2 regions of the Oceanobacter sp. 3_MG-2023 genome follow, and region 2 is predicted to be linked to the other one. Evidence: predicted binding sites of a transcription regulator. Region 2 holds the regulator's gene; the other holds the start of a gene.
What was found. The regulator PhoB, encoded in region 2, activates phosphate uptake and scavenging genes when phosphate is short. The targets are predictions, from matches to a motif close to TGTCATANNNNTGTCANA.

Region 1: Q8W32_RS12800 (alkaline phosphatase) is a predicted target of PhoB. The motif match lies at 2,602-2,619, and genes of this name have one in related genera.

The regions. Positions count from the first base shown of each region.
Region 1 is NZ_JAUYVX010000013.1:105,878-110,302, reverse strand. Features, by position in the region: gene lipA (lipoyl synthase) at 1-367, opposite strand, end outside; gene lipB (lipoyl(octanoyl) transferase LipB) at 441-1,079, opposite strand; gene Q8W32_RS12810 (YbeD family protein) at 1,079-1,381, opposite strand; gene Q8W32_RS12805 (D-alanyl-D-alanine carboxypeptidase family protein) at 1,387-2,526, opposite strand; gene Q8W32_RS12800 (alkaline phosphatase) at 2,784-4,319, shown strand; gene Q8W32_RS12795 (alkaline phosphatase) at 4,321-4,425, shown strand, end outside.
Region 2 is NZ_JAUYVX010000016.1:16,551-20,975, forward strand. Features, by position in the region: gene Q8W32_RS14270 (chorismate lyase) at 1-171, shown strand, start outside; gene ubiA (4-hydroxybenzoate octaprenyltransferase) at 174-1,070, shown strand; gene phoB (phosphate regulon transcriptional regulator PhoB) at 1,178-1,876, shown strand; gene phoR (phosphate regulon sensor histidine kinase PhoR) at 1,883-3,193, shown strand; gene cysZ (sulfate transporter CysZ) at 3,195-3,914, opposite strand; gene trmH (tRNA (guanosine(18)-2'-O)-methyltransferase TrmH) at 3,989-4,425, shown strand, end outside.

The DNA.
Region 1 (4,425 bases), on a different contig from region 2:
TATCCGCAATTGCCAGTGCCAGGTTTTTCGGCTCATCAACATCCAGCGGATTCGGGCGACCATGGCCAACATCACAAAACGGGCAACGACGGGTACAGATATCACCCATAATCATAAACGTTGCCGTACCGCCACCAAAACACTCACCCAGGTTCGGGCAGCTGGCTTCTTCGCATACGGTGTGCAATTTGTGTTTGCGCAGCTTGGCCTTGATATCACTGATTGCCGGGGTAGCCGGAATACGCACCCGAATCCAATCGGGTTTGCGTGGCATTTCTTCGGTAGGAATCACTTTAATCGGGATACGGGCAACCTTGTCAGCACCACGTAATTTTTGCCCTTGTACCGCTTTTACTCGTTCAGTCATCTGTTTACCCCAGCCTGCCCGGTCAGCGGGATCACCGCAACCAGGATGTATAATTTGGATCTGGCGCGGCAGATTATGCCGGGCGCGTGATCGTTGTGAAACCCAGGTGACGGATCAGCTGTTGTTCCAGCTGCCCAGCCACCTGATCGATGTTTAATCCGGCGTTTGGTGCTTCCCGAACCACCTGTGTCATTTCCAGCCCGGCGTAACCACAGGGGTTGATACGCAAGAAAGGCGTCATATCCATATCCACATTCAGCGCCAGACCATGAAAGGTACGGCCATTACGAATGCGCAGTCCCAGCGAGGCAATCTTGCGACCGTCGACATAAACCCCTGGCGCATCAGCTTTGGCAGCCGCATCAATACCCCATTGGGCCAGCGTCGCAGCGATCGATTCTTCCATGGCGGTCACCAAGGCCCGCGGACCAAGGCCAAGACGCTTGATATCCAGTAACAGATAAACCACCAGCTGGCCTGGGCCATGATAGGTCACCTGACCGCCGCGATCTGTCTGTACCACGGGAATATCCCCAGGCACCAGCACATGCTCGGCCTTGCCAGCCTGACCCTGGGTAAAGACGCCAGGATGCTGTAAAAACCAGATTTCATCCGTGGTCTCGGGTTGACGCCGGGCCGTAAAAGACACCATTTCCTCATAGCAGGGCTGATAATCAACCAGCCCCAGCTGACGAACCACCACCTCTGGCATCAGATCACCATATGCACCAGTTCGTGAGCACTCAGCTCTTTATGTAGCGCTTCCAGCTGCTCGATACCCGTCGCAGTAATATAAATTGTCAGCGACTGGAAATTACCCTTGCTGCTGTCACGCACCTGGATTTTCTCAAGATCGAACCCCGGAGCGTGGAGATGGAAAATATCCAGCACGACCTGGCGATAATTATCCGTGCCCTTGCCAACAACCTTGACGGGGTAATTGGCGCAGGGAAATTCGATTTTCGGCGCTTCCTGGGTGGTTGCAGGCTGGCCGTCCGCCTTGATCAAAGCCATGTCGATTACCTCAACAGTCGTGTAAAGAACATCTCGATTTCACCCATCAGCTGACCAACCAGACCGGATTCTTCTACCGCACTGATGGCAATCAATGGACGCTCCTCGATAACTTCACCGTCTTTGCGGACCACCAGAGTGCCCACCACATCACCTGCGGCAATAGGCGCCTTGATGTATTCATCGGTGTTCAGCTCAACATCCAGATCGCCTTCAGTACCACGGGGTACGGTCAGATAAAGGTCATCCTTCACCCCCAGGTCGATCTGATCTTGCTGGCCGAGCCAGACTTTGCGCTGTTCCAGCACATCGTTGGCGCTGTACAGTTTGTGGGTCTGAAAATAACGGAAGCCATAGGCCAGCAGCTTCTGGGTTTCCCTGGCACGGGCATCGTCACTGCGGGTACCCATCACCACGGCGATCAGGCGCATATCATCCCGCACCGCGGATGCAGCCAGACAGAATCCGGCAGCTTCGGTATGGCCGGTTTTCAGGCCATCGACAGAGTCATCACGCCACAACAGCTTATTGCGGTTAGGTTGACGAATATCGTTGTATTCAAAGTATTTTTCAGAATACAGACCGTAATAGGCCGGGTGATCCTTGATGATATGCCACGCCAATGTGGCGATATCCCGTGCGGTTGAATGATGCTCTTCCGCAGGCCAGCCCGTTGCGTTCATGAAATGACTGTTGGTCATTCCCAGCTTGATGGCGTACTGGTTCATCCAGTCGGCAAATGCATCCTCAGAACCGGCAAAGTATTCTGCCACCGCCACCGAAGCGTCGTTGCCGGATTGCACAATAATGCCGCGCAGCAAGTCGATCAGTGAGACCTCCGTACCTTCGCGCACAAACATTTTGGAACCGCCCTTTTTCCAGGCGTTAACACTGATTGGCACCATGGTGTCATCCGTAACATTACCCGTCACCAGTTCGTGCACAGCAATATAGCTGGTCAGCATCTTGGTCAGACTGGCAGGCGGCAAGGTCTCGTCGGCATTGTGCTCGACCAGGACATTGCCACTCTCAGCATCAATCAGAATAAAGGCCCGCGCATCCAGATCAGGAGCTTTGGGAACAATAATGGCAGCCGAAGCACAGGCCGCACTCAAGTATAAAAACAGGCTTAGTAGATAGCGCATGACTCTTGACTAACAGTAGGAGAGTTGAGCCGGGCATTGTAACACGGCCACCAGAATTTGCAGTCCAGACGAGAACGACATATTGCCGTCATAAAGAGCTGCGATATACAGGGTCACTGAGTCAGGATAATTGAGCCAGTCAGACCCCCGCTGGCCGCAATCAGGCAGTAAAGACTATAGGCGCAGTTCGCACCCCGATTTACACTGACCAATACAAACCAACGTTCACAAGAACCTTTATCTGACAGGAAGTTCCCATGCAACGCCTTGCCTGCTCCGGCCTGCTGGCCATCACAACGCTCGCTACCGCAGCTTTATTGACGTCGCCGCCGCTGCTGGCAGCCTCCCCATCAGCCTATCAGCCCAACTACCAACAGGGTCAGGCCTGGCTGGAATACCGCCTTGCCAACGAGACACCCGGCACCCGTGCACGTAACCTGATCCTGTTTCTTGGCGACGGCATGAGTGTCACCACGCTGACCGCTGCACGCATCTTTCAGGGCCAGCAACAAGGTTTCAGTGGTGAAGAAAACTTCCTGTCATTCGAGCGCTTCCCCTATTCCGGATTGGTCAAGACCTACAACACCAACCAGCAAACCCCGGATTCCGCCGGCACCATGAGCGCCATCATGACCGGCGTCAAAACCCGCGCCGGGGTGCTCAGTATTGGCCCCGAACAGGATCGCGCTGTCTGCCAGGGCAGCCAGGCCCACCAGCTGACAACATTACTGGAATACGCCAGCCAGCAAGGATTGGCCACCGGTGTGGTCACCACCGCCCGCCTGACTCACGCGACCCCGGCAGCAACCTACGCCCACACCCCCGAACGGGACTGGGAAGCCGACAGCGATCTGTCTGAAGAAGCGCGCCAGCAAGGCTGCGAAGACATTGCCGCCCAATTGATCCACCGCGGCTTTGCCAACGGGCTTGATCTTGCGATGGGCGGCGGCCGCAAGAACTTTATGACAACAGCCCGGGAAGGCGTACGTCTCGATACCGACCTGACCCAGCAATTCAGCACACGCTATCCCGACGGCCAACTTCTACTGAGCCGAAATGACCTTATGGGCATGCAGGCTCGTACCCCGGTGCTTGGCCTGTTCGCCGACAGCCATATGGCCTACGCCCATGACCGCACCAGCGCCGAACCCTCTCTCACCGAAATGACCTTTGCCGCCTTGCAGATCCTGCATCAGCAAACCCAAAACAGCGACCGGGGCTATGTCCTGATTATTGAAGGTGCCCGTATCGACCATGCCCATCATGCCGGCAATGCCTATCGCGCCCTCACTGATACCGTCGCCATGGCCGATGCTGTCGCCTTTGCCGACCGCATGACCAATGACAACGACACCCTGATCATGGTGACCGCAGATCACAGCCATACGCTGTCCTTCTCCGGTTACCCGCAACGTGGCAACGATATTCTTGGTCTGGTGCAACACAACGACCAGCTTACCCATGCCAGCGATGGTGCCCCTTACACCACGCTGGGCTACGCCAATGGCCTGGGTGCCAATGATATTGATCCGGTCAGCGCTGCAGAATCCGGCCGCCAGAATGGCCGAGTCCACTGGCATGAGGATGAAGACACCAGTCACCCGGACTTCCATCAGGCTGCACTGGGCCACCGGGAAAGCGAAACCCATGGCAGCGACGATGTCGCGATTCACGCCAAAGGCCCGGGGTCACAATGGTTCCGCGGCCTGCTGGAACAAAACAGCCTGTTTCACCTCGCCAGCCGGGCACTGCACCTAACCACCCAGGCCCCGGCCGTCACGGAGGACAACTGATATGACCGTTATGACCCCGCTCAAACGTGCCGCACAGCTCACCATCACCCTGAGTGCCATGGCACTGGCCAGCTGCGCGACCCATGACAGCAGTACCGATCCGGTC
Region 2 (4,425 bases):
CCGCTGAAATTCAGCCGCACAAGGGCGTCAACAGTCAACCAGCCCAACCCGTTTGGCTGGGCCAGGCGTTCGGTATTTACAATTCATGGTGCACCACTGCTGGTAACGGAAGCCTTCTCGTCCTTGCTGGTATCCGCCTCCTTTCCTTTGTCAGACGACACAAGGCGTTGATTATGCAATCACCTCTGTCCGCCTCACTCAACAAACTCTGGCCCAACTGGTATCAGTGGGTGCAGCTGACACGCCTGAACCGGCCGATTGGCTCTTATCTGCTGCTCTGGCCGACCTTGTGGGCGCTGTGGATTGCCGCCGAGGGCATTCCCTCCATTGCCAATCTGGTGATCTTTACTCTGGGCGTATTTCTTATGCGGTCGGCCGGTTGTGTTATTAACGACTACGCCGACCGTCATATCGACCGCCATGTCAAACGCACCCAGGACCGTCCCCTGACTCAAGGACGTATCTCTGACCGCGAAGCATTATCCGGCTTTATTGTGCTGTGCCTGATCAGTCTGGCGCTGGTGCTGTTGACCAATGCCCTGACCATCTGGTTATCCCTCGGCGGGGTCGCTCTGGCAGCACTTTATCCCTTTATGAAACGCCATACCCATTTGCCACAGGTGTTTCTCGGCGCTGCATTTTCCTGGGCGATTCCAATGGCCTTTGCCGCACAGGCCAATGAGCTGACCGCTGTCTGCTGGTTATTGTTTATTGCCAATGTTTGCTGGACGGTCGGTTACGACACAATTTACGCCATGGTCGACCGCGACGATGATCTGCTGATTGGTGTCAAAAGCACGGCGATCCTGTTTGGTGACCTGGATGTCACCATGATCGCCATTCTCTACGGAATGGCGCATTTTTGTCTGTTACTGACGGGCAATCAGCTGGAAGCAAGCTGGCCGTTTTATCTGGCCTGGTGCGTCGCCGGAGGGTATCTGGTCTGGCAATTATGGTCTATCCGCAGTCGCCGCCGGGAAGCCTGCATGAAAGTGTTTCTGGCAGCCCATTGGTATGGCACGCTGATCTGGGCCGGACTCCTGTCACACTACGCCCTGTCCAGCGCGTAATTGGTGTCAGGCTTGACGCCAATGCCAACAGTGTCACATGCTTGTAACACTAGGTCAGTGTAATACCTCCGCATTATTCCTATTGTGACATTTGCGTGACGAGCCTTATGACCAAAGCTGGCAAGACCGTTCTTATTGTGGACGATGAAGCCCCTATCCGGGAAATGATCGCCGTGGCCCTGGAAATGGCCGGGTATGAATGCCTTGAGGCTGCCAATGTACAGGAAGCACATGCGCAGATTATCGATCGAAAGCCTGATATGATTTTACTCGACTGGATGCTGCCAGGCACCAGTGGCGTCGAATTTGCCCGGCGCCTCAAGCGTGAAGACCGCACCGCTGAGTTGCCAATCATCATGCTGACGGCCAAGGGCGAAGAAGATAACAAAGTACAAGGGCTGGAAGCGGGGGCAGATGACTACATCACCAAACCGTTTTCCCCTCGAGAACTGGTCGCACGACTGAAAGCCGTCTTGCGCCGTTCCACCCCACAAGGCATCGAAGAGCCCATTGAAGTCAGCGGCCTGATGCTGGACCCGGTCTGCCATCGCGTTACCGCTCATGGCGACCCGATTGACATCGGCCCTACGGAGTATCGTTTGTTGCAGTTTTTCATGACCCACCAGGAACGGGCCTACTCCCGAGCCCAGCTGCTCGATCAAGTCTGGGGTGGTAATGTGTACGTTGAAGAGCGCACCGTTGACGTGCATATTCGTCGTCTGCGCAAAGCACTCGGTGAGTCTCACGAACAACTGATCCAAACCGTGCGTGGCACCGGCTACCGCTTTTCGACCAAAGCCTCCTGAATTTTGATGTCCCCCGTCTGGCGCAGAGAATTGCGCCGCCTTGTCTACTTGCTGATTCTGGCCGTTGGTTGTGGTTACGTCTTTTTTGACCGGCCGCTGGAAGCATTGTGTTTGATGATGGGGGCCTATATCACCTGGCAATGGCTGCAACTGTACCGCCTGCACCGCTGGCTGGATCAGGGACAAACCACCGTATTACCACGAACACTGGGCATCTGGGGAGCGATTTTTACCGAGAACCAGCGCTTGCAGCAAAGCAATATCAAACACCAGCAGCGCCTGCAGGCCATTATCAATCGTATCCAGGACTCAACCGCGGCCCTGCAAGATTCTGTCTTGATGGTGGATGCCAGCGGCGCGCTGGAATTCTGGAACCAGGCCGCACAAAACTACCTGGGGTTACGCAACCCGGTAGACATTGGCCAACCCATCACCAACCTGATCCGCACGCCAGAATTCAAGGCCTACTTCGACAAGGCCGATTATCAGGAACCGCTCACGATTAGATCGCCCATCAATCCGCGCATTTACCTGCAGTTCAATATCACCCTGTTTGGCCGCAAGGATCGCCTGATCCTGATTCATGACATCACCCGTTTGAAACAACTGGAAGAAATGCGCAAGGATTTTGTTGCCAACGTCAGCCATGAATTACGTACACCGCTGACCGTGATTGCCGGTTACGTCGAAACCATGCAAGCCGCTTCCGAGATGCTGCCACCACGCTGGGGCCGCATGCTGCAGCAAATGAGCGAACAAAGTCATCGTATGGAAAACCTGCTCAAGGATTTGCTGATGCTGTCACGGCTGGAAACCGGCAAGACGGAACAGCCTCAGCCTATCGAGCTGCAGCCGCTGCTGGAAGCCATCCGTCGCGATGCCGCATCACTCAGCAGCAGCAAGCACACCATTACCCTGACCATCGATCAGGATCAAAAAATGATGGGCTTTTATAATGAGCTGCGCAGTGCATTTTCCAACCTGGTATTCAACGCCGTCAAATACACCCCGGAAGGGGGTGACGTCACACTGCGCTGGTATACCGAAGGCGGCAAAGGGCATTTCAGCGTCTCGGATAACGGCATCGGTATTGCCCAGCATCACATCCCCCGCCTGACCGAGCGCTTCTATCGCGCCGACCCCAGCCGCAGCATCGCCACTGGCGGTACCGGACTGGGGCTGGCTATTGTCAAACACGTCTTGCTGCACCATGACGGCGAGCTGAAAATCAGCAGCATCGAAGGCAAGGGCAGCACATTCACCTGTGTTTTCCCCGCAGCCTGCTTATCTGACAACCGTGATGAGGCCAACCAATAGATCAACCGGCCCGTGACTGATCGGCCTGCCGTTGCAATTGCCACAGCGTAGCCCCGATCACCGCCGCCGGGGGCACCAGACAGTTCAGTAATGGTACCGCCATCAGCACCGACACCGCCCCACCAAATCCCCAGGCCGTCCAGCGCTGGGTAGCCACCTGCTCTCGGCTGGCGCGGAAATTCTGCTGCTGGTTATCCAGAGTATAATCACTGTATTGCAACGCCATCACCCAGCTGCCAAACCAGAACCAGACGAAGGGCATCAGCAAGTTGACGCCCGGCACAAACGACAACAACAGCAGCAACAGATAACGCGGTAGGTAATAACCCATCTTGACCAGCTCCCGTATCACCGTACGCGGGATCAACGCGGCAATGGATTCGTCCTCGACCTCATGCCCCAGACGCTGCTCGATCTTGCCCGCCAGCAAGCCATAAAACGGACTCGCCAACAGCAACAACACCGCACTGAAAAAATACCCCGAGATCAAGGTCGACAGTAACAGCAACAGAGGCACCACCAGCCAGGCCAGCCAACTGATCCAGCTGGAATCAAAGCCATCCCACTGGCTGACTGCATCAATCAGCCAATAGGTTCCAAACGACAACACCAGCAGATTAATCAGAATGGGCAACCAGACATAACGGCGTATTCCCGGTTCATTCAGTAGTGTAAAGCCACGCCACAAATAGCCGGCTCCTATCAATAAATTGTCTTTCATACCTGTTCCGTGCATAAAACCGGAAGGTTTTATACAATGCCGCTCCGTTTTGAGCCAGAGAGACGTAACCGAACATGACGCCAGAACGCCTGAGTTGTGTGATCAACACCCTCAACCGACGCCAGCCAGACCTGTCGGTCATTACCGATGAAGTTTACAAATCGCACAATCTGGCCGCCATTGCCCGCTCCTGTGACGCCTTTGGCGTGCAAGACATCCACTGCGTATGGCCAACCGACACTTTCCGCCTTAATACCGTCACCAGCGCCGCTGCAGCTGGCTCAGAGAGCTGGGTCAGCGTTAGCACCCATGCCGACATCGAAACCGCCATCCGCACGCACCAGCAACGCGGTATCAAGGTCTGCGCAGCTCATCTGACAGACAGAGCGATCGACTTTCGGGAATATGACTTCACTCAACCCACCGCCATCCTGATGGGCACCGAAAAAGAAGGCGTCAGCGACATCGCCTCCGAACTGGCGGACGAACACCTGATCATCCCCATGCTCGG